4 regions of the Streptomyces sp. AM6-12 genome follow, and region 3 is predicted to be linked to each of the others. Evidence: riboswitches for the same ligand, from Rfam matches in the RefSeq annotation. Region 3 holds a riboswitch; each other region holds the start of a gene.
What was found. A riboswitch is a leader RNA that binds a small molecule or an ion and turns the genes downstream of it on or off. The one in region 3 is predicted to bind cobalamin.
Positions count from the first base shown of each region.

Region 1: linked by a shared signal. The riboswitch ahead of ACE4Q9_RS32605 (HoxN/HupN/NixA family nickel/cobalt transporter) and the one ahead of ACE4Q9_RS06225 (CoA-acylating methylmalonate-semialdehyde dehydrogenase) in region 3 are both predicted to bind cobalamin.
Region 2: linked by a shared signal. The riboswitch ahead of ACE4Q9_RS11260 (ribonucleoside-diphosphate reductase subunit alpha) and the one ahead of ACE4Q9_RS06225 (CoA-acylating methylmalonate-semialdehyde dehydrogenase) in region 3 are both predicted to bind cobalamin.
Region 4: linked by a shared signal. The riboswitch ahead of ACE4Q9_RS25680 (cobalamin biosynthesis protein) and the one ahead of ACE4Q9_RS06225 (CoA-acylating methylmalonate-semialdehyde dehydrogenase) in region 3 are both predicted to bind cobalamin.

Region 1 covers NZ_JBIQWN010000002.1:934,260-939,734, forward strand. The annotation lists gene ACE4Q9_RS32595 (FAD-dependent oxidoreductase) at 1-1,216, shown strand, start outside; gene ACE4Q9_RS32600 (M1 family metallopeptidase) at 1,270-2,745, opposite strand; cobalamin riboswitch at 2,947-3,150, shown strand; gene ACE4Q9_RS32605 (HoxN/HupN/NixA family nickel/cobalt transporter) at 3,178-4,269, shown strand; gene ACE4Q9_RS32610 (DUF4097 family beta strand repeat-containing protein) at 4,290-5,054, opposite strand; gene ACE4Q9_RS32615 (alpha/beta fold hydrolase) at 5,369-5,475, shown strand, end outside.
Region 2 covers NZ_JBIQWN010000001.1:2,531,628-2,537,102, reverse strand. The annotation lists gene ACE4Q9_RS11260 (ribonucleoside-diphosphate reductase subunit alpha) at 1-1,943, opposite strand, end outside; cobalamin riboswitch at 2,067-2,202, opposite strand; gene ACE4Q9_RS11255 (GNAT family N-acetyltransferase) at 2,246-2,752, opposite strand; gene mctP (monocarboxylate uptake permease MctP) at 2,847-4,475, opposite strand; gene ACE4Q9_RS11245 (DUF3311 domain-containing protein) at 4,472-4,735, opposite strand; gene ACE4Q9_RS11240 (GntR family transcriptional regulator) at 4,861-5,475, opposite strand, start outside.
Region 3 covers NZ_JBIQWN010000001.1:1,376,145-1,381,619, reverse strand. The annotation lists gene ACE4Q9_RS06235 (ABC transporter ATP-binding protein) at 1-632, shown strand, start outside; gene ACE4Q9_RS06230 (ECF transporter S component) at 629-1,453, shown strand; cobalamin riboswitch at 1,515-1,689, shown strand; gene ACE4Q9_RS06225 (CoA-acylating methylmalonate-semialdehyde dehydrogenase) at 1,916-3,439, shown strand; gene ACE4Q9_RS06220 (acyl-CoA dehydrogenase family protein) at 3,447-4,595, shown strand; gene ACE4Q9_RS06215 (enoyl-CoA hydratase/isomerase family protein) at 4,592-5,475, shown strand, end outside.
Region 4 covers NZ_JBIQWN010000001.1:5,648,096-5,653,570, reverse strand. The annotation lists gene ACE4Q9_RS25705 (alpha/beta hydrolase) at 1-231, opposite strand, end outside; gene ACE4Q9_RS25700 (class II aldolase/adducin family protein) at 385-1,065, opposite strand; gene ACE4Q9_RS25695 (lysozyme) at 1,261-2,016, shown strand; gene ACE4Q9_RS25690 (anion permease) at 2,171-3,433, shown strand; gene ACE4Q9_RS25685 (hypothetical protein) at 3,465-3,692, shown strand; cobalamin riboswitch at 3,898-4,041, shown strand; gene ACE4Q9_RS25680 (cobalamin biosynthesis protein) at 4,140-5,093, shown strand; gene ACE4Q9_RS25675 (cobyric acid synthase) at 5,090-5,475, shown strand, end outside.

The DNA.
Region 1 (5,475 bases), on a different contig from region 3:
GATCTGTGTGATCGGCGGCGGCCCCGCCGGTCTGACCTGCGCCCGCGTCCTGCAAGGGCACGGCATCGAGGTCACCGTGTACGACGCCGACGAGGCCGTTGACTCCCGCGACACCGGCGGCACGCTCGACCTGCACGCCGACTCCGGGCAGATCGCCCTCGAGGACGCCGGGCTGCTCGACGCCTTCATGGCGGGGGCCCGCCCGGAGGGGCAGGCCGGCACCCGCCGCGACCACCACGGCACGGTGCTGGCGGAGTTCACCCCTGAACCCGGCGACGCGGCCGCACCGGAGATCGACCGCGGCCGGCTGCGCCGGATGATCTACGACCACCTGCGGTCCGGCACCGTCCGCTGGGGCCACCGGCTCGTCGGCGTGACCCCGCTCGGCGACGGCCGCCACCGCCTGGAGTTCGCGGACGGCACCACCACGGAGGCCGGCCTGGTGATCGGTGCCGACGGGGCGTGGTCGAAGGTCCGCCCCCTGGTCAGCGACGCCACCCCCCGGCACCTCGGGGTCTGCTTCCTGGACGTCCGGTACGACGAGGTCGACTCCCGCCACCCCGACGTCGCCGGGATCGTCGGCGCCGGCCACCTGTTCGCCAACGACAACGACGGCCGCGCGGTGATCCTCCAGCGCAACGGCGACGGCGTGGTCCGCGGCTACATCGCGTTCCGCGCGGCACCGGACTGGCACGTCGGGGCGGGTGTGGACCTCACCGACCGGGGAAGCGTCCGCTCCCACCTCGTACGGAAATTCGGGCACTGGTCGCAGGCCATGCGCGCGCTGATCGTCCGCAACGACGGCGACTACGTGCCGCGGGCCTTCTGGGCCCTGCCCGCCCCGCTCACCTGGGAACACGTCCCCGGTGTCACCCTGATCGGCGACGCGGCCCACCTGATGGCGCCCTTCGGCGGCCACGGCGCCAACCTCGCGATGCTGGACGGCGCGGAACTCGCGCACGCCGTCAGCCGCGCGGTCGGCCCCGATCCGGCCGCCACCCTGGACGAGGCGGTCGCCCGCTACGAGTCGGACATGTTCGCCCGCTCCGGCGACCTGGCCGTGAACGCGAACGAGGCCCTGGTGCGGTTCTTCACCACCACCGACGAGCCGGACCTGCCGCCGGACCCCGAGCAGGAACACCGGGACTACCTCGCCCGCGCGGAGTCCTACCGGCGGGAGCGTGCCCAGCGGGCGGGCGAACACACCGGCGCCTGAACGCCCGTCCGGCAACCGCCCGCCGGCTTCCCCCGGGCTTGCTGCTTCGCTGGTCAGGCTCCTCGCGCCCGAGGGGGCTTGCCCTTGGCGAACAGCCACGCGTCGAAGATCCCGGTCAGGTCCTTGCCGGACTCGCTCTCGCACAGCGTGAGGAACTGCCCGGTGTCGGCGTTGCCATGCCGGTGCCGGCGCGTCCAGGTGTGGAGTATGCGGAAGAAGTCCTCGTCGCCGACGGCCTTGCGTACCTGGTCCAGGACCATGGCACCGCGTCCGTAGACGGGCGGGTCGGACACCCGTCCTCCGCTGGGCGGATCGGCGGGCGGGAAGGCCCAGATGCCCTCGGCCTCGTCGTCCGTTCCGTCGTAGAAGGCCTGGAAGATCTCGTCGGTGCTCCTGCCGCCCCGCTGCTCCTCCCAGAGCCACTCCGCGTAGGTGGCCATCCCCTCGCTGAGCCACATGTCCTTCCACCGTCGCGGGGTCACGGAGTTGCCGAACCACTGGTGTCCCAGCTCGTGCACCAGCAGCGACTCGTCCGGCGCTTCGGCGAAATAGGGCTTGGTCTGGGTCTCCAGGGCGTAGTCGAGCCCGGGCAGGTGGTCGACGACGGCGCCGGTCGAGGAGAAGGGGTAAGGGCCGAAGAGTTCAGCGGCCCAGTCGACGATCTCGGGCACCAGGCGCGGGACGGCGGCCGCGTCCTCGGACTCGTCGGGATCGACGGCGACGTAGACGGGCAGGTGATCGCGTGTCCAGCCGTTGTGGACGTCGAAGTAGCCGACGGAGACGTGGGCGAGGTAGCTGGACATGGGCTCCGCGGTGCGCCAATGCCGTGTCACCGTCCCGCCCTTGTCCCGCTCCGCGATCAGCTCGCCGTTGCTCACCACGTCGTAGAAGTCGCCGTCCGCGTCCCTGGGCACGGTGACCCGAATGTCGTACATCGCCTTGTCCGACGGGTGGTGATTGCCGGGGAACCAGGTCATGGAGCCGGTCGGCTCGCCCAGGGCGGCCGAGCCGTCGTCGGTCTCGATCCAGCCTTCGAGCCCTCCGTCGTCGCCCTCGACCGCTCGCGGCGTGCCGTCGTAGGCGATGACCGTTTCGAAGACCTCGCCTTCCTTGACCGACTTCGCCGGTGTCACCACCAACTCGTTTCCCGAGCGGGCGACGTGAGCCCGCGCCCCCTGCACCGTGGCGGTCCGTACCCGCAGGCCCGACAGGTCGAGGTCGAAGCGGCTCAGGTTCTGTGTGGCCCGAGCGGTGATGACCGCCGTGCCTTTCAAGTGGTTGCCTTCCGGCGTGTAGTCCAGCGTCAGCCCGTAATGCGTCACGTCGTAGCCGCCGTTGCCGAGGGTGGGGAACAGCCGGTCACCGACTCCGGCCGCACCGGGGAGCGCGGCGGCGATCCCGTCCCCCGGCGCGCAGCCGGCGCAGGTCGTCGTCAGGGCCAGGAGCAGTGCCGCCGCCGGAGCCCAGCCGGACCGGGAGCGCGAGGCGGCCGACCGGGGCCGGCGGTCCGTCGTGGTGCGAGGTCCCATCTCGTGTCTCCCGTCGGTCGATTGCAGCACGCGAGAGGTCAGAAAGCCTGAAGCAACCCATGGTTGCCTCAAGGTCGGTAAAAATATTTCCGCCCTGGCCGAATCACCAGGGCGTGTCCGAAGGCGGTGTCGGTCCCGCGCAAGGATGTGATCTTGGATACCTGAACGACCGCGTGGTTGTGCGGGGATGGGTGGTCGGCCCTACGGTGGGCGGGCCGTGGTGTTCGGGAAGACCGGTGACAACCCTTCGCGGGGTTCAGGCCGGAGCGGCCCTCGCCACTGTGATCGGGGAGTATCCGTCCCAGTTGTGCATGGTCACTGTCCGCCGCCCGGCGGACGGGAAGGCCGGGACGGACACGCGCACACCCGTAAGCCAGGAGACCGGCCACGGCACTTCACGAAGAGATCCACGAGGTGCTGGAGCGTGACCGTATGACCCTGCCCACAGAGTCGACCCGTTTTCGTTGGCGGCGCGAGGACACCGTCCGTACCGCCGGACTGCTCATGGTGATCGCCGTCCTGCACGTCGTCGCGTTCGGCATCCTGTTCCTGCTGGTCGTACCGGGCCACTACGAGGTCGGATCCAAGGCGTTCGGGATCGGCCTCGGGGTGACCGCGTACACGCTGGGCATGCGGCACGCCTTCGACGCCGATCACATCGCCGCGATCGACAACACCACCCGCAAGCTGATGGCCGACGGCAAGCGGCCGGTGTCCGTCGGCTTCTGGTTCGCGCTCGGCCACTCCAGCGTGGTGGTCGTCATGGCGGCCCTGGTCGCGGGAGGCACACAGCTCGCCGGCACCCTGCTCGACGACAACTCCCGTACCCACCAGACCCTCGGCGTCGTCGGCACCACCGTCTCCGGGACCTTCCTCTACCTCATCGCGGCGCTCAACCTCGTGGCGCTCGCGGGCATCCTGCGGGTCTTCCGGGCGATGCGAGCGGGCACGTACGACGAGGCCGCCCTCGAACAGCACCTGGATTCGCGGGGGTTCATGAACCGCTTCCTGGGCCGCGCCACCAAGTCGATCACCCGCCCCGGTCAGATGTTCCCGCTGGGCTTCCTGTTCGGCCTCGGCTTCGACACCGCGACCGAGGTCACCCTGATGGTGATGGCGGGCAGCGGTGCCGCGGCCGGGCTTCCCTGGTACGCGATCCTGTGCCTGCCGCTGCTGTTCGCGGCGGGGATGAGCCTGTTCGACACGCTCGACGGCACCTTCATGAACTTCGCTTACCAGTGGGCGTTCTCCAACCCGGTGCGCAAGGTGTTCTACAACCTCACCATCACCGGCCTGTCCATCGCGGTCGCCTTCCTGATCGGCACCATCGAACTGGTCGGGGTGCTGCACGAGAAGCTCGATCTGAGCGACGCGGTGACCGGCTGGATCGCCGGGCTCGACCTGGACAACGTCGGGTACGTCATCGTCGGCCTGTTCGTGGTCGTCTGGGGGGCGGCGCTGGCGTACTGGCGGCTGGCCAGGGTGGAGCAGAGGTGGGCCGGCCGGCTCGGCGACGGTGGCTGACGCCCGCCGGAGCGGGATCCTCAGCCACGGTGGGCCTCGACGTCGCCGTTGACGGTGCGCAGAGCCAGCCGGTACCGGTGGTCGGCGGAGCGCGCGGCCGGAACGCCCACGGCGGAGCGGCCGTTGACGGTGCGCGCGTCCGTCGCGTACGGCGGGGCGTCCGCCGGCAGGGTGACCCGCACGGAGCCGTTGCGGGTCACCCCGTCGAGCGTGCCGGGCGAGGTCGCGCACAGCAGGTCGACATCGCCGTTGACCGTCTCGGCGGCCACGCCACGGGCCGCCAGGCCGGTAGCGCGGACGGAGCCGTTACGGGTCACCAGACGCTGGCGGGCACCCTTCGTGCCCGAATCCCGCACGGTGACGTCACCGTTGACGGTGCTCAGGCTCAACTCGCCCCGCACACCGGTCACATCGATCCCGGCGTCGTGGGCCCGCACGGTGAGCGTGACGCCGGTCGGCACATGGACGAGCGGCATACCGCCGCAGTTGCCCTTGGCCCGGTCGTCACCCTCGTCGCAGGGCAGGTCGAGGGTGTGCGTGCCCCCGTGCCCGCCCCAGCGGGCGAGGGTCGCGTCGTCCACCGACACGCTGCCGTCGTCCGTCCCGACGACGCGTACGCCGCCCTGAGTGGTGATGACGAGACGACCGCCGTCCGCGAGGACGGCCCTCTCGAACTGCCCGCCGCGTGCGCCGCGCACGGCTCCGGGCAGCGGCAGCTCACCGCCGCCGTGATCACAGGCCGTCAGCGCGAGAAGCGGCAGCAGCGCACACCCGGCCCACGTCACGCGGCCGGTACGACGGGACGTGCGCCCGGAATCCGGACGGCTCGGTCGGCTCCATGAAGATGTCATGGAACTGCGGGTGCCCGCCGGGGCCGGTTGTCGTGCACATCGCCCGGTCCCGACGAGGCCGTCGGGTGAACATCGTCCCCTCCCACCGCACCCCTCTCCCGCTTCCGGCACCGGACACCGACCCGCCCGCCACCACCGGCGTTCTCGTCACCAGCGGGGGCAGGAGCAAGGCCGTGCCGGTTCTTCCATGCCCGGCGCGCACGATGCCCGGCTCGCACGGCCGGTCGGTGAGGACGGAGGGGCAGGTCTTGTTCGAGGACTTCGAGACCAGGCGGGTCGAGACGGAGGAAGCGTCGATCTTCGTGCGCCACGGCGGGGAAGGACCGCCCCTGGTGCTGCTGCACGGCCACCCCCG
Region 2 (5,475 bases), 1.2 Mb from region 3:
TCCTGCACCAGGTACGAGTTGACCTGGAGGAACTCACCGGACAGCGTCTCGCGCTTGAACAGGTTGGACACCTGCGGCTCGATGCACTCGTAGACGCCCGCGATGGAGGCGATGGTGGCCGTCGGCGCGATCGCCAGCAGCAGCGAGTTGCGCAGGCCCACCCGCGCGATCCGGGTCCGCAGCGCCGCCCAGCGCTCGGGCCAGGTCTCCTGGACGCCGTAGTGGTCGGGGTGCAGCACACCGCGCGCGGTACGGGTCTGCTCCCAGGCCGGCAGCGGGCCGCTGCGCTCGGCGAGGTCGGCGGACGCCTCGTACGCGGCGAGCATGATCCGCTCGGCGATCCGGGTGGACAGCGCCTTCGCCTCGGGTGAGTCGAAGGGCAGCCGCAGCTTGAAGAAGACGTCCTGGAGGCCCATCGCGCCGAGGCCCACCGGGCGCCATTTGGCGTTGGAGCGGCCCGCCTGCTCGGTCGGGTAGAAGTTGATGTCCACCACGCGATCGAGGAAGGTGACGGCCGTGCGGACGGTCTCGTCGAGCCGCTCCCAGTCGATGTCCCCGTCGGCCACGAACGCGCCGAGGTTGACGGAGCCCAGGTTGCAGACCGCCGTCTCGCCGTCGTTGGTGACCTCCAGGATCTCCGTGCAGAGGTTGGAGGAGTGGATGACCTGGCCCGGCTCGGCGGTCTGGTTGGCGGTGCGGTTGGCGGCGTCCTTGAACGTCATCCAGCCCTGGCCGGTCTGCGCGAGGGTGCGCATCATGCGGCCGTACAGCTCACGGGCCGGCATGGTCTTGCTCGCCAGGCCCTTGCGCTCCGCCGCGCGGTAGGCGGCGTCGAACTCCGCGCCGTACAGGTCCACCAGCTCGGGCACGTCCGCCGGGGAGAACAGCGACCACTGCTCGTCGGCGTTGACCCGGCGCATGAACTCGTCCGGCACCCAGTGCGCCAGGTTCAGGTTGTGCGTACGGCGGGCGTCCTCACCGGTGTTGTCCCGCAGCTCCAGGAACTCCTCGATGTCGGAGTGCCAGGTCTCCAGGTACACCGCCGCCGCGCCCTTGCGCCGGCCGCCCTGGTTCACCGCGGCCACCGAGGCGTCCAGGGTCTTCAGGAACGGCACGATGCCGTTGGAGTGCCCGTTGGTGCCGCGGATCAGCGAACCGCGGGCGCGGATGCGGGAGTACGACAGACCGATGCCGCCCGCGTGCTTGGAGAGCCGGGCGACCTGGTGGTAGCGGTCGTAGATGGAGTCCAGCTCGTCCAGCGGGGAGTCGAGCAGGTAGCAGGACGACATCTGGGGGTGCCGGGTGCCGGAGTTGAACAGCGTGGGGGAGGAGGGCAGGTAGTCGAGCCGGCTCATCAGCCGGTAGAGCGCGGCCACTTCGTCCACGGAGCGCGCCGAGTCGTCCTCGGCGAGGCCGGCGGCGACGCGGAGCATGAAGTGCTGGGGGGTCTCGATCACCTGGCGGGTGATCGGGTGGCGCAGCAGGTAGCGGCTGTGCAGGGTGCGCAGGCCGAAGTAGCCGAAGCGGTCGTCGGCGGCCCGGTCGACGAGCTGGTCCAGCCGGGCGGCGTGCAGGCACACGAACTCGGCGGTCCGGTCGGCGATGAGCCCCTCGCGGTGCCCGACGGCAACCGACTCGGTGAACGACGTCACGCCCTGCGAGGCGGCCTCGGCGCGGATGGAGAGGGTCAGCAGCCGGGCGGCGAGCCGCGAGTACGCGGGGTCCTCGGAGATCAGGCCGGCCGCGGCCTCGGTCGCGAGTTCGCGCAGCTCCGCCTCGTCGGCGTGGGCCGAGCGGCCGCGCAGCGCGGCGGCCGCGACCCGGCCGGGATCGGCGTCGGGGAGGTCCCCGGTCAGCTCGGTCAGGGTCCGCAGCAGTGCGGCACCGGGACCGTCGTTCTCCAGGCCCTGGGCTGAAGCCGGTTCGGCTGGCGCGATGGTCACGTGGGGCTCTCCCTCGCTCGGCACGGGGCCTGGCGGAGGGCAGGGGGCAGCCACGAGCGCACACGGCGTCGCGTCCACCGGCCCACTCCACGAGGCCCGGACGTCTCAGAGCACCCGGACCGGTGGGCCGGGTGCGCTGCCGGCAGGTCCTCGGACTGACTCCTGTGCGCGGATGCGCACAAGTACACCGTTGCGGGACAGTTCCGGATTCGCACCGGATTCCCCTGCGACGACAGCGACCATGAGCATACATCTAGTGCCGGGTCGTCGTGCCACCCCCAGATGTTGTGTCGTCGCCGATCTCAGAGCGTCAACTGGTAGGTGAGCAGAGTGAGGTCCGCCAGCTCCGGGAGGGGCTGCCAGTCCCGCTCGGGCGTGCGTATGAAGCCCAGCCGTTCGTAGATGCGGTGGGCGCCGCACATGGCCCGTTGCGTGGAGAGCACGATCGCGCGGCAGCCTGCCACGGCGCGCGCCCGCTCGGCACAGGCCCGCACCAGCGCCTCGCCGGCCCCCCGGCCGCGGGCCGCCTTGTCCACCGCCAGCATGCGGATCTCGGCCTCGCCGGGGCGGGCGATGTCGGCCATGGGGCCGGGGGCGGGGACGAAGGTGACACCGCCGAGAAGGACCTCGTCGTCGGTGGCCACCAGCACCTCGGCCGCCGACGCCCTCTTGGCCACGTCCCTGAGCTGGTCGAGGTACGGGTCGCTCTCACCGAAGTCCAGGAGGCCGTCCTGGAGATAGGCCTGCGCGGTGATCTCGCCGAGCGCGTCGTACTCGGACGGGAGAACGGGTCGGATGCGAAGGGTCATGGCGAGGAGTGTGTACGACGACGGGCCGCCGGAGCACGTGCTTTCCGGCGACCCGCCACGGTGCGCGCTTTTCGGGCGCGGACTCTCGTGGGCTCTAGTGGGCGCTTCCCGCCGTGGCCGGCGGCAGCTCCACCTGGACGCCCGGATCGCCCGCGTCCGCCGTGTAGTCCTCGGGACGGGTCTCGTCGACGCCCTCGGGGGCCTTCACGGCCTTCAGGACGACGGTCAGCACGACCGTGACGAGGACGTTGAGCACGAACGCCGTCATGCCGATGTAGCCGATCTGGCCGATGCCCGGAATGTCGTCGGCGGAGCCGCCGAAGTGCTTCTGGGTCGGCGAGGCGACACCGTACGCGGCGAGGGTGCCGTAGACCATGCCGACCGCCCACCCCGCGAGCAGCGCCCAGCGGTGGAACCAGCGCGTGAACAGGCCGCCGACCAGGGCCGGGAAGGTCTGGAGGATCCAGATGCCGCCGAGCAGCTGGAAGTTGATGGCGACCGTCTTGTCCATGCCGAGCACGAAGACCAGCGCGCCGACCTTCACCAGCAGCGACACGAACTTGGAGACCTGCGCCTCCTGCTTCGGCGTGGCGTCCGGCTTGATGAAGTCCTTGTAGATGTTGCGGGTGAACAGGTTCGCCGCCGCGATCGACATGATCGCCGCCGGCACCAGCGCGCCGATGCCGATCGCCGCGAACGCCACGCCGGCGAACCAGTCCGGGAACATGTCCTCGAACAGCTGCGGGATCGCCAGCTGACCGTTGCTGACCTTCACCCCGGCCGCGATCGCCATGAAGCCCAGCAGCGCCAGCAGGCCGAGCATCAGGGAGTACAGCGGCAGGATCGTGGTGTTGCGGCGGATCACGTTGCGGCTCTTGGAGGAGAGCGTCGCGGTGATCGAGTGCGGGTACATGAACAGCGCGAGCGCGGAACCGAGCGCCAGCGTGGCGTACGTCCACTGCCCGGCGGGCGGCGGCGCGAGCGCCCCGCGCGGCTTGCCGGTGGCCGGGTTGACCTGGCTGAACGCGTGGGCCGCCTTGGCGAACACGTCGTCGAACCCGCCCAGTTTGATCGGGATGTAGATGATCGCCACACCGATCACGATGTAGATCAGCGCGTCCTTGACGAACGCGATCAGCGCGGGCGCCCGCAGCCCCGAGGAGTACGTGTACGCCGCGAGCACCGCGAACGCGATCAGCAGCGGCAGGTCCTTCACGAACGCGTTGGTGTTGTCGCCGCCGCCGACGCCCATCACGTCCAGCACCGCCTGGATGCCGACGAGCTGGAGCGCGATGTACGGCATCGTCGCCAGGATGCCGGTCACCGCCACCGCGAGCGACAGCCCCTTCGAGCCGAACCGGCCGCGCACGAAGTCGGAGGTGGTGACGTACCCGTGGCGGTGCGAGACCGACCACAGCCGCGGCAGGAAGGTGAAGATCAGCGGATACACCAGGATCGTGTACGGCACCGCGAAGAAGCCGGACGCGCCCGCCGCGTAGATCGCCGCCGGTACGGCCACGAAGGTGTACGCCGTGTACAGGTCGCCGCCGAGCAGGAACCAGGTGATCCAGGTGCCGAACGACCGTCCGCCCAGGCCCCATTCGTCCAGCGTGTGCTCGTTCTCGGCGCGGCGCCAGCGCGCGGCGAGGAAGCCCAGGACCGTGACGGCCAGGAAGAAGAAGATGAAGACGCCGAGCGCGACGCCGTTGACTCCGGTCTTCACTTCGCGGCACCCCCCTGCGCGGCACGGCGGGTGCGCTGGTCGTGCTGCCAGAGCTTGTACGCGAGCATGGTGAGGGCGGTGGAGATCAGCACCCAGGCCATCTGGTACCAGTAGAAGAACGGGATCCCGATGAACGCCGGGTCCGTCTTCGCGTACGAGCCGACCCACAGCATCGCCACGAACGGCGCGACCAGACAGATGCCGATGACCACGCGCAGCGGTGTCACCACCGGTGGTCTCACTTCGGGCGTTTCAGACATGCTGCGGCTCCGTCCCCTCGTAGATCACCTGTGTAATGAGCAGGCAATCTAGGTGACGGTGTCGCGGCAGAGGAAGACCCTGTCCGCAGGTCGGTATATCGATTCGGCGAAGGCCCCTCCGGGTCCTAGTCCACCGGGCGCTTGAGCCGGGCGACGAACTTGTACCGGTCGCCCCGGTACACCGAGCGCACCCACTCCACCGGAAGGCCCTCGCGGTCCAGCGAGTGCCGGGAGAGCATCAGCATCGGCAGCCCGACGTCGGTGCCGAGCAGACCGGCCTCGCGCGGGGTGGCCAGCGAGGTCTCGATGGTCTCCTCGGCCTCGGCGAGGTGGACGTCGTACACCTCGGCGAGCGCGGTGTAGAGGGACGTGTACTTCACCAGCGAACGGCGCAGCGCGGGGAAGCGCTTGGCGGACAGGTGGGTGGTCTCTATGGCCATGGGCTCGCCGTTGGCCATGCGCAGCCGCTCGATGCGCAGCACGCGCCCGCCGGCGGAGATGTCGAGCAGTTCGGCGAGCCGGTCGTCGGCGGTGATGTAGCCGACGTCCAGCAACTGCGAGGTCGGCTCCAGGCCCTGGGCGCGCATGTCCTCGGTGTAGGAGGTGAGCTGGAGCGCCTGGGAGACCTTGGGCTTGGCGACGAAGGTGCCCTTGCCCTGGATGCGCTCCAGGCGGCCCTCGACCACCAGCTCCTGGAGCGCCTGGCGGACGGTGGTGCGGGAGGTGTCGAACTCCGCGGC
Region 3 (5,475 bases):
GACCCCGCCGGGCGGGCAGTGTGAGGGTGGCCGGCGAGACCGGCGCGACGGATCCCCACGCGGTACCGCCCGCTCAGGCCAGGCGGCTCGTCGGACTGGTCCCGCAGACCCCAGCCGACCTGCTCTACCTGGAGAGCGTGAAGCAGGAACTCGACCAGGCGGACGCCGAGTCGGGCACCGAGGTGAAGGCGCGCGCTCTGCTCGACCGGCTGGCGCCCGGCATCGACGACGCCACCCATCCGCGCGATCTGTCGGAAGGCCAGAAGCTCGCGCTCGTCCTCGCCATCCAGCTCTCCGCCGCGCCCCGGATCGTCCTGCTGGACGAACCGACCCGCGGCCTGGACTACCGGGCCAAGACGGCACTGATCGGCATCGTGGACGCCCTCGCGGCGGAGGGCCGCGCGGTCGTCATCTCCACCCACGACGTCGAGTTCGCCGCACGCGCCGCTGACCGGGTGGTGGTCATGGCCGAGGGAGACGTCGTCGCCGACGGACCCACTACCGAAGTCATCGTCTCCTCACCGACCTTCGCACCTCAGACGGCGAAGATCCTCGCCCCGTTGCCCTACCTGACCGTCCGGCAAGTGGCGCGGGAACTGGCGACCGCCGGCGACGAGGGAGCACATCCATGAGCACGCGCATCGGCAACGCCATCCGGCTGACGCCACGCGTCGGCGTGGTCATGACGCTGTCCGCCTTCCTGGGACTGGTCGCCTTCTTCTGGCCGTTCGTGGTCGCGCCGGGCAAGTTCGGCTCCAGCTACGCGCCCCCGCTCATCTTCGGCGTCCTGCTGGTGCTCGTCCTCTGCGTGGTGCTGTCGGAGATCGCCGAAGGCGGCATCGACTCCAAGGCGCTCGCCATGCTGGGCGTACTCTCCGCCGTGAACGCCGCCCTGCGCCCGCTCGGTGCCGGAACGGCGGGCATCGAGACCGTCTTCTTCGTCCTCGTGCTGGCGGGACGGGTCTACGGCCCCGGCTTCGGGTTCGTCCTCGGCTGCACCTCGCTGTTCGCCTCCGCCCTGATCACCGGGGGAGTGGGACCGTGGATGCCGTACCAGATGTTCGGCTGCGCCTTCGTGGGGATGCTCGCCGGGTTCCTGCCCAAGGCGAGCGGCCGGCGTGAGGTGCTGATGCTGGCCGTGTACGGCTCGCTGTCCGGCTACCTCTTCGGCTTCCTGCTCAACCTCTCCTTCTGGCCGTTCTCCCTGGACCCCAACAGCTCCATCGCCTACCTCCCGGGCCTGCCCTTCACCGAGCAGTGGCACCGCTACATCGCCTTCGACCTGGCCACCTCGCTGGGCTGGGACACCGGGCGGGCGGTCACCAACTTCGCGTGCGTGCTGCTGGCCGGCCCCGCCGTGCTGACCACCTTCCGGCGCGCCGCACGCAAGGCCCGCTTCCGGGCGCCCGTGCGCTTCGCGGCCCCCCGGACGGCCGAATCCGAACCCCGCTGACCTGGAACACCACCGGAACCCGGCCTGCGGGGGTGGATTTACTAGGACGTCCAACTATATATTCGAGGGGTAGGCCCGCGGTGCAGGGAAGCCGGTGTGATTCCGGCACGGTCCCGCCACTGTGACCGGGGAGTACGCCGTCGAGAGATACGCCACTGACGAGCTGGATGTCGGGAAGGCGGACGGCGCGCGCTGATCCGGGAGTCAGGATACCGGCCGTGGGATGTTCCGTGTTGTCCACGAGGATGGAGCTGACACGCATGGCACCGGTGCGCATTCACGATCCCGGCGGACTCCGCCGCAGGCGTCACGCACGCCGCATTCCCGTCGTCACCGCTTGACGGTTCGCACGCCATTCGCGTTCTCGCGCCGCCCCCGCACGCCCGTGTACGCCACCGCGTCCACGTGTGCCGGTTCGGCGCGCCATCCCGGATCACCCTCACCTGACGAGAGCAGGCACCCATGATCCGTCCGAACGACCCCACCGACGTACGTGAGCTGACCCATTTCGTCGGTGGCAAGCACACCCCGGGAACATCGGGGTTCCACGGTGACGTGTACGACCCCAACACCGGCGAGGTCCAGGCCCGCGTGCCCTTGGCGGACCGGGCCGAAACCGAGGCGGCGATCGGTGTCGCCGTCGACGCCCAGCGCGAGTGGGGCGAGTGGAACCCGCAGCGCCGCGCCCGCGTGCTGCTGCGCTTCCTGCAGCTCGTCGAGCAGGAGAAGAACGCGCTGGCCCGGCTGCTGTCCTGCGAGCACGGCAAGACCATCGCCGACGCCCACGGCGACATCCAACGCGGGCTGGAAGTGGTGGAGTTCGCCGCGGGCATCCCGCACCTCCTCAAGGGCGAGTTCACCGACAACGCGGGCACCGGCATCGACGTCCACTCGCTGCGCGCGCCGCTCGGCGTCGTCGCCGGGATCACGCCGTTCAACTTCCCGGCGATGATCCCCCTGTGGAAGGCCGCCCCGGCGCTGGCCTGCGGCAACGCCTTCGTCCTCAAGCCCTCCGAACGCGACCCGTCCGTCCCGCTGCGGCTCGCCGAACTCTTCCTGGAGGCGGGTCTGCCGGCCGGCGTCCTGAACGTCGTCAACGGCGGGCGGGAATCGGTCGACACCCTCCTCGAAGACCCGCGCGTCGCCGCCCTGGGCTTCGTCGGCTCCACACCGATCGCCGCGCACGTCTACGCCACCGCCGCCGCCCACGGCAAGCGCGCCCAGTGCTTCGGCGGCGCCAAGAACCACATGATCGTGATGCCGGACGCCGACCTGGACCAGGCGGTGGACGCCCTGATCGGCGCCGGGTACGGATCGGCGGGCGAACGCTGCATGGCCATCTCCGTCGCCGTACCGGTGGGCGAGGACACCGCCGACGCGCTGGTCGCCCGGCTGAAGGAGCGCATCGGCAGCCTGCGCATCGGCCGCAGCGACGACCCCGAGGCGGACTTCGGTCCACTGGTCACCCGGGAGGCGGTGGACCGAGTGCGCACCTACGTCGACCTCGGTGTCCAGGAGGGTGCCGAACTCGTCGTGGACGGAAGGGACTTCGTTCTCCCCGGCCACGAGAACGGCTTCTTCGCCGGAGCTTCGCTGTTCGACCGGGTCACCCCGGCGATGCGGATCTATCAGGAGGAGATCTTCGGCCCGGTCCTCACGGTCGTGCGCGCCGCCGACTACGACGAGGCCCTGCGTCTGCCCAGCGAGCACCCCTACGGCAACGGCGTCGCGATCTTCACCCGCGACGGGGACACCGCCCGTGACTTCACCCGGCGGGTGAACACCGGCATGGTCGGCGTCAACGTGCCCATCCCGGTGCCGGTTGCCTACCACACCTTCGGCGGCTGGAAGCAGTCCGGCTTCGGCGACCTGAACCAGCACGGCCCGGACGCGATCCGCTTCTACACCCGCACCAAGACCGTCACCTCCCGCTGGCCCGCCGGCCTGCGCGAGGGCGCGAGCTTCACGATCCCCACGATGGGCTGAATGCCGTATGACCACCACCCTGCTCACCGAGGACCAGCAGGCCCTCGTGGAGACCACCCTCGACTTCGCCCAGGACCATCTCGCACCCCGCGCCCTCGACTGGGACCGGGACAAGCACTTCCCCGTCGACGTGCTGCGCAAGGCGGCCGGGCTCGGCTTCGGCGGCGTCTACGTCCGTGAGGAGTACGGCGGTTCGGGCCTCAGCCGGGCCGACGGCGTACTCGTCTTCGAGTCCCTCGCCTCCGGCTGCCCGTCCATCGCCGGGTACCTCTCCATCCACAACATGGTCGCCTGGATGATCGACCGCTACGGTGCCGACACCCAGCGGGAGCGGTGGCTGCCCCGGCTGTGCGCCATGGAGGACCTGGCCAGCTACTGCCTGACCGAGCCGGGAGCCGGCTCGGACGCGGCGGCCCTCACGACCCGGGCCGTACGGGACGGCGACGAGTATGTGCTGACCGGCGTCAAACAGTTCATTTCCGGCGCGGGCGCTTCCCAGGTGTACGTCGTGATGGCGCGCACCGGCGGCACCGGCGCGGACGGTGTCTCCGCGTTCATCGTCGACAAGGGCGACCCCGGTCTCACCTTCGGTCCGAACGAACGCAAGATGGGCTGGAACGCCCAGCCCACCCGACAAGTGGTCCTCGACGGCGTACGGCTGCCCGCCGACCGGCTCCTCGGCCGCGAGGGCGAGGGCTTCCGCATCGCGATGACCGGCCTGAACGGCGGCCGCCTCGGCATCGCCGCCTGCTCCCTCGGAGGCGCCCGCAGCGCCCTCGACCGCAGCCTCGCCCACCTCGCCGACCGGGAAGCGTTCGGCGCCCGGCTGCTCGACGCCCAGGCACTGCGCTTCCGGCTCGCCGACATGGCGACCGAACTGGCCGCAGCCCGTGCCCTGGTCCAGCAGGCCGCGCAGGCGCTCGACCGGGGTGACCCGCAGGCGCCGTACCTGTGCGCCATGGCCAAGCGGTTCGCCACCGACACCGGGTACTCGGTCGCAGACCGAGCGCTCCAACTGCACGGCGGCTACGGCTACCTCAGCGAGTACGGCATCGAGAAGATCGTCCGTGACCTGCGCGTCCACCAGATCCTGGAAGGAACCAACGAGATCATGCGCGTCATCGTGGCCCGCGGCCTGACGGAGGCGCTCGGATGACCGCCACCGACGAACCCGTCCTGTTCCACACCACCGGCCGGGCCGCCCACATCACCCTCAACCGGCCCAGGGCCCTCAACGCCCTCAACCAGGAGATGGTCCGCCGCATCGACGCGGCCCTGACATCCTGGGAGCGCGACCCGGCCGTGGAGACCGTGGTCATCACGGGCGCCGGGGAGCGCGGCCTGTGCGCAGGCGGCGACATCCGCGGCATCCACGACGATGCCCGAGACGGCGACGGCATCGCCTCGGCCGCGTTCTGGCGCGACGAGTACCGCCTCAACGCCCGCATCGCCCGCTACCCCAAGCCGTACGTCGCGATCATGGACGGCATCGTGATGGGCGGCGGGGTCGGCGTCTCCGCGCACGGCAGCGTCCGTATCGTCACCGAGCGGTCGAGGATCGCCATGCCGGAGACCGGGATCGGCTTCGTCCCGGACGTCGGAGGCACTTACCTGCTCGCCCTCGCCCCCGGAGATCTGGGCACCCACCTGGCACTGACCGGCGCACAGATCGGTGCCGGTGACGCCCTGCTCTGCGGACTCGCCGACCACTTCGTACCGGCCGACGCAGTCCCGCACTTCGTCAGCGATCTCGCCGACCATCCCGTGCGAGAGGCGCTCGCCGGCCATGTACAGCCGCCGCCCCGAGGCGAGTTGGCCGGTCGGCGGGAGTGGATCGACGCGTGCTACGCAGCCGACACCGTCGAGGAAATCGTCGACCGGCTTCTCGCGCACGGCGACCCCGCTGCCAAGGAGGCCGCCGAGACCCTGCTGGCCAAGTCCCCCACCGCCCTGAAGGTCACCCTCGCCGCGGTGCGCCGCGCTCGGCGCCTCGGCCCGCTGGAGCGGATCCTCGACCAGGAGTACCGCGTCTCGTG
Region 4 (5,475 bases), 4.3 Mb from region 3:
ACCGTCGCCCGCGAGGCCGTAGGTGCCGGGGCGCAGCGAGGCCAGGTCGCGGGTGAGCGTGATCTGGCCGGCCGCGGTGCCGTGCACGGTGAGCCGCGGTTCGGTGGGCAGCGGCCGGCTGCCGGACACCTTCAGCGCGACATCGCTGGCGAGCCGCCCGGCGGCCACGGATGCCAGGCCGGCGGCCACGACGGCGGTGACCGCGGCGGCGGTCGCTTTGAGGGGGCGCACGCCACCAGTGTCACGGGGGGCCCGGTGCCCGGCCAGTGGAGAGGCGGAGTGGAGTGACGGGGGGAGATACCGGGATGAAAGGTGCAGGGCCGAGGTCAGGTCGCGGAGCGGAGAGCTGAGCGGGGCGCCGCTCGGGGAGCTGTGGGACACGGGTCACCTCCGTTGGCCGTATCCCTTCAGGCGTTCCCCGACTTCGGCGAGTTGTGCCTCCGTCAGCAGAGACGGGGTCAGACCCGGCACCGAGGAGGCGGTCAGCCAGAGGCGGCACATCCACTCCAGCTGGGCGGTGCGGTCGTACGCCTGGTCGAGGGTGGCGCCGTAGGTGAGGGTGCCGTGGTTCTGGAGAAGGCAGCCGGAGCGGCCGTCGAGGGCCTGGAGCATGTGCGCGGCCAACGCGTCGGTGCCGTAGGCGGCGTAGGGCGCCACGCGTACGGGACCGCCGAGGGCGGCGGCCATGTAGTGGACCAGCGGCAGCTCGGGCACCAGCGTGGAGACCGCGGTGGCGTGCACGGCGTGGGTGTGGACGACCGCCTGTGCGCCGGTGGTGCGGTAGACGGCGAGGTGCATGGGCAGCTCGCTGGTCGGCACCAGCGTGCCGAGCACCTGACGGCCGGTGAGGTCCACGCCGGTGATGTCGTCCGGGGTGAGCCGGTCGTAAGGCATACCCGAGGGGGTGACCAGCACCACGTCCCCGACGCGCACGGAGACATTGCCGGAGGTGCCGACGACCAGCCCGCCGGCGACGCTCCGCCGTGCCGTCGCCACCAGCTCCGCCCACCGCCTGGCCGCTTCCCCGCGCACTTCTCCGCCCGTCTCCCGCAGCTTGGAGGTCATGTCCGCGATCCTGCCAGCCACTTGTACACCAGGAGGCCGGTCGCCGCATTTCCGCCCGCGGTTCCGCACCCCCAAAAGGGTGCATATCAGGCCAAACGCTAAGAATCTCCCCAGATTCAACGATCAGCGGCCCTTGAATGAGCCCTCCTGCCCGCCGGGCGATCCGGTCGTCCGTCACCCCCGGGGAGTTGGCACATGGCCCGTGACCGCATCCACCTCCGCCGCCGCGCCGGTGCCCTCGCGGCCACCGCGGCGACACTCGCCCTGACCTGCGCCACCGCCGCCGCGGCCGGTCCCTCGGGCCGGATCGCGAGCCTGCCCAAGGGGCACGACGTGTCGTCCCACCAGCGGAACGTGGACTGGCCGGCCGCCCGGTCCGGCGGGGCGCGCTTCGTCTACGTCAAGGCGACCGAGTCCACTGGCTACCAGAACCCCTACTTCCACCAGCAGTACGACGGTGCGCGCGACGCCGGACTGATCCGCGGCGCCTACCACTTCGCGCTGCCCGACAGGTCCTCCGGCGCCCGGCAGGCCAAGTACTTCGTGGCGCACGGCGGCGACTGGCAGCCGGACGGCTGGACGCTGCCGCCCGCACTGGACATCGAGTACAACCCGTACAGCGCGAAGCACCCCTGCTACAGGCTGGGCTGGAAGCGCATGAAGTCCTGGATCTGGTCGTTCAGCGACGAGATGGTCCGCGAGACCGGCCGCCGTCCCGTGATCTACACCACAGCCCACTGGTGGAAGCAGTGCACCGGCGACAGCCACGCCTTCGCCTCCCGCCACCCCCTGTGGATCGCCCGTCACGGCTCCTCGGGGCCGGGCAGGCTGCCGGGCGGCTGGCAGTCCTGGACCTTCTGGCAGTACGCCACCGCGGGCCGGCTGCCGGGTGACCAGAATCTCTTCAACGGCAGCTCCAGCGGGCTGCGGACCTTCGCCGCGGACTGGTAGCCCAAGGGGCACACGGGCACGCCCGGTTCGGGGAGGGGAAGCGGAGCCTCACCCGCCCGATGCGGACACTCCCGTGCCCGCCCCAGTTCATCTTCCGTTCACCCAGGTTGCCTACGTTCATCCGGACAACGACCTCGAACGATTGCCTGGGTAAATGGAAAGCTTCTCGCTGATCCTCGCGATTGTGGTGGTTACCGCACTCGCGTTTGATTTCACGAACGGTTTCCACGACACCGCGAACGCGATGGCCACCACCATCTCCACAGGCGCGATGAAGCCGAAGCTCGCGGTAGCCATGTCCGCCACCCTCAACCTGGTGGGCGCCTTCCTCTCCGTGGAGGTCGCCAACACGATCTCCAAGGGTCTCGTCGACGAGAGCGGCATCCGTCCCGAGGTCATCTTCGCCGCCCTGGTCGGCGCGATCCTCTGGAACCTGCTGACCTGGCTGGTGGGCCTGCCCTCCAGCTCCTCGCACGCGCTGATGGGCGGTCTGATCGGCGCGGCCGTCGCCTCCGCCGGATTCGGCGCCGTGCACGGCGGCGTGCTGGTCACCAAGGTGCTGCTGCCCGCGGTCGCCGCGCCGGTCGTGGCCGGTGTCGCCGCGCTGGTGGCGACCCGGTTCTCCTACGCCGCCGGCGGCAAGTCCGGGGGCGAGGCCACCCGCAAGGGCTTCCGCGCCGGCCAGGTCGCCTCGGCCGCGCTGGTCTCCCTCGCGCACGGCACCAACGACGCGCAGAAGACGATGGGCGTCATCACCCTGGCGCTGATCGCGGGCGGTGCCATCGCCCCCGGCTCCAACCCTCCCACCTGGGTGATCCTCTCCGCGGGCCTGGCCATCGCGCTCGGCACCTACATCGGCGGCTGGCGCATCATCCGCACCATGGGCACGGGCCTGACCGATCTGGAGCCCCGTCAGGGCTTCGCCGCGCAGACCAGCGCCGCGACCGCCATCCTGGCCTCCTCCCACCTCGGCTTCTCCCTCTCCACCACCCACGTCGTCTCCGGCGCGGTGATGGGTGCGGGCCTCGGCCGCAAGGGCGGTGTGGTCCGCTGGTCCACCGCGACCCGGATGACCGTCGCCTGGGTGCTCACCCTGCCGGCCGCCGCGCTGGTCGGCGCGGGCGCCGAGGCCGTCACCGAACTCGGTGACGGGGGCACCGCCGCGGTCGCCGTCTTCCTGGTCGCCGCGAGCGCCTGGATCTACAAGCTGTCCCGGCGCGAGGTCATCGACCACACCAACGTGGTCGCCGAGCCGGCCGCGGAGCCGTCCGGCGTGGTGACCACCGCCATCGCCGCGGTGACCCCGCCGCCCACGGGCGCGATCGCCGACGACCTGACGGCCACCATCCCCGCCCCCGCGCCGGTCCCGGCCGTCGAGCAGACGGCCTCCGCCGTCCCGCCGGCCGCCACCGTCTGACCCCCAGCCCGTTCACCAAGGAAGCAACCCCATGAAGATCGACTGGGCGGCCATCGGCTCCGTCTTCGGCGTCAGCCTCGCCTTCACGGTGGGCCTGGTGGTCCTGTTCACCCTCGGCATCAACGGCCTGGCCCGGCGCGAGAAGGCCGCGGCCGAGGGCGGCTCGGCCACGCTCGCCGTCACCGGCGCCTACGTCTGCTTCGCGGCCTGCGCGGCGGCGGTGGCGTACGGCATCCTCCTGATCGTCTCCAAGTCCTGAGCCGTCAGGGCCCCGCAGCATCCTGACACCGAGAGGGCCCTGATCCCGAAAGGGCCCTGACCTCGAAGGCGGCACGGCCCGCGCCGCCCCGGCAGTCCCCGAGGCTCCCCTCCGCGACCCGCGGCAGGGGAGCCTCCGGCATGCCCGGCCACCCCGCGAGGTGTGGGGATCTGCACACTCCCGCAGGTCAACGGCAAGTTGACGGCCGTTCCGGGCGCATGGTGGACTGCCCACGCCATCTACGGCAGCAGGAGAGGAAGCCGGTGCGAATCCGGCGCGGTCCCGCCACTGTCACCGGGGAAGAACCCCCGGAGAGCCAGGAACTCTCGCCGCCGGATCACGTCGAACCAGGGCGCGGACACCCTGAGTGAGGACACATCGCCATGCTCGGCTGCCGAACGACCAGTACCAGGACCACTGTCGCGGTGCCCACGGCCGGCTGAGCCGATGGCCGCCGATCGCAGTTACGCGTACGGCGCCGCCGCCGGACTCCTCGGCGACCTCCTCCTCGGCGATCCCCGCCGCGGGCATCCGGTCGCCGCGTTCGGGCGTGCGGCCGCCGCCGTGGAAGGCGCGTTGTGGCACGACCACCGCGGCTGGGGCGCCCTGCACACCACCGTGTGCGCCGGTGGCGCCGTCGCGCTCGGAGCGCTGGCCGCACGCGTCGCCCGCCCCTCCCCCACCGCCGCCGTCGCCCTGACCGCCGCGGCCGCCTGGTCCGTCGTCGGCGGCACCTCCCTCGCCCGCGAGGCGCGGGCGATCGGCCGCGCCCTCGCGGCCGGGGACGTCGAGGCGGCCCGCGCGCGGCTGCCGCACCTGTGCGGCCGGGACCCGCAGGCGCTGGACGCCGACGGGATCGCCCGGGCCGTGGTCGAGTCGGTCGCCGAGAACACCTCCGACGCGGTCGTGGGCGCCCTGGTGTGGGGTGCGGCCGCCGGGGTGCCGGGGCTGCTCGGCTTCCGGGCCGTCAACACCCTGGACGCGATGGTGGGTCACAAGTCCGCCAGGTACCGCCGCTTCGGCTGGGCGTCCGCGCGCCTGGACGACGTGGCCGGCTGGCCGGGGGCCCGGCTGACCGCCGTACTCGCCGCGGCGGCCGGACCCGATCCGCGCGGCGCCGTACGGGCCTGGCGCGCGGACGCCCGCCGGCATCCGAGCCCCAACGCCGGTCCCGTGGAGGCCAGTTTCGCGGGCGCCCTCGGCGTGCGCCTGGGCGGCACCCTCTCCTACGGCGGCCGGACCGAGCACCGTCCCGTGCTCAACGGCGTCACCGGACGGGCCGTCCGGATCCCCGACATCGAGCGGGCGGTACGGCTCTCCCGCCGCGTCGGCCTGCTCGCGCTCGGCGCCACACTCGCCGCGCGCCACCTCGTCAACGGACTGAAGGGACGCGGGAAGTGAACGGTGGTCTCCTCGTCGCCGGCACCACCTCCGACGCCGGCAAGAGCGTCGTGACGGCCGGGATCTGCCGGTGGCTGGTGCGCCAGGGCGTGAAGGTCGCGCCGTTCAAGGCGCAGAACATGTCCCTGAACTCCTTCGTCACCCGCGAGGGCGCCGAGATCGGGCGCGCCCAGGCCATGCAGGCCCAGGCCTGCCGGATCGAACCGACCGCGCTGATGAACCCGGTGCTGCTCAAGCCGGGCGGCGAACAGAGCAGTCAGGTGGTGCTGCTGGGCAAGCCGGTGGGCGAGCTGAGCGCGCGCGGCTACCACGGCGGCCGCCAGCAGCGGCTCCTGGGCACCGTGCTGGACTGCCTGGCCGAGCTGCGCGGACAGTACGACGC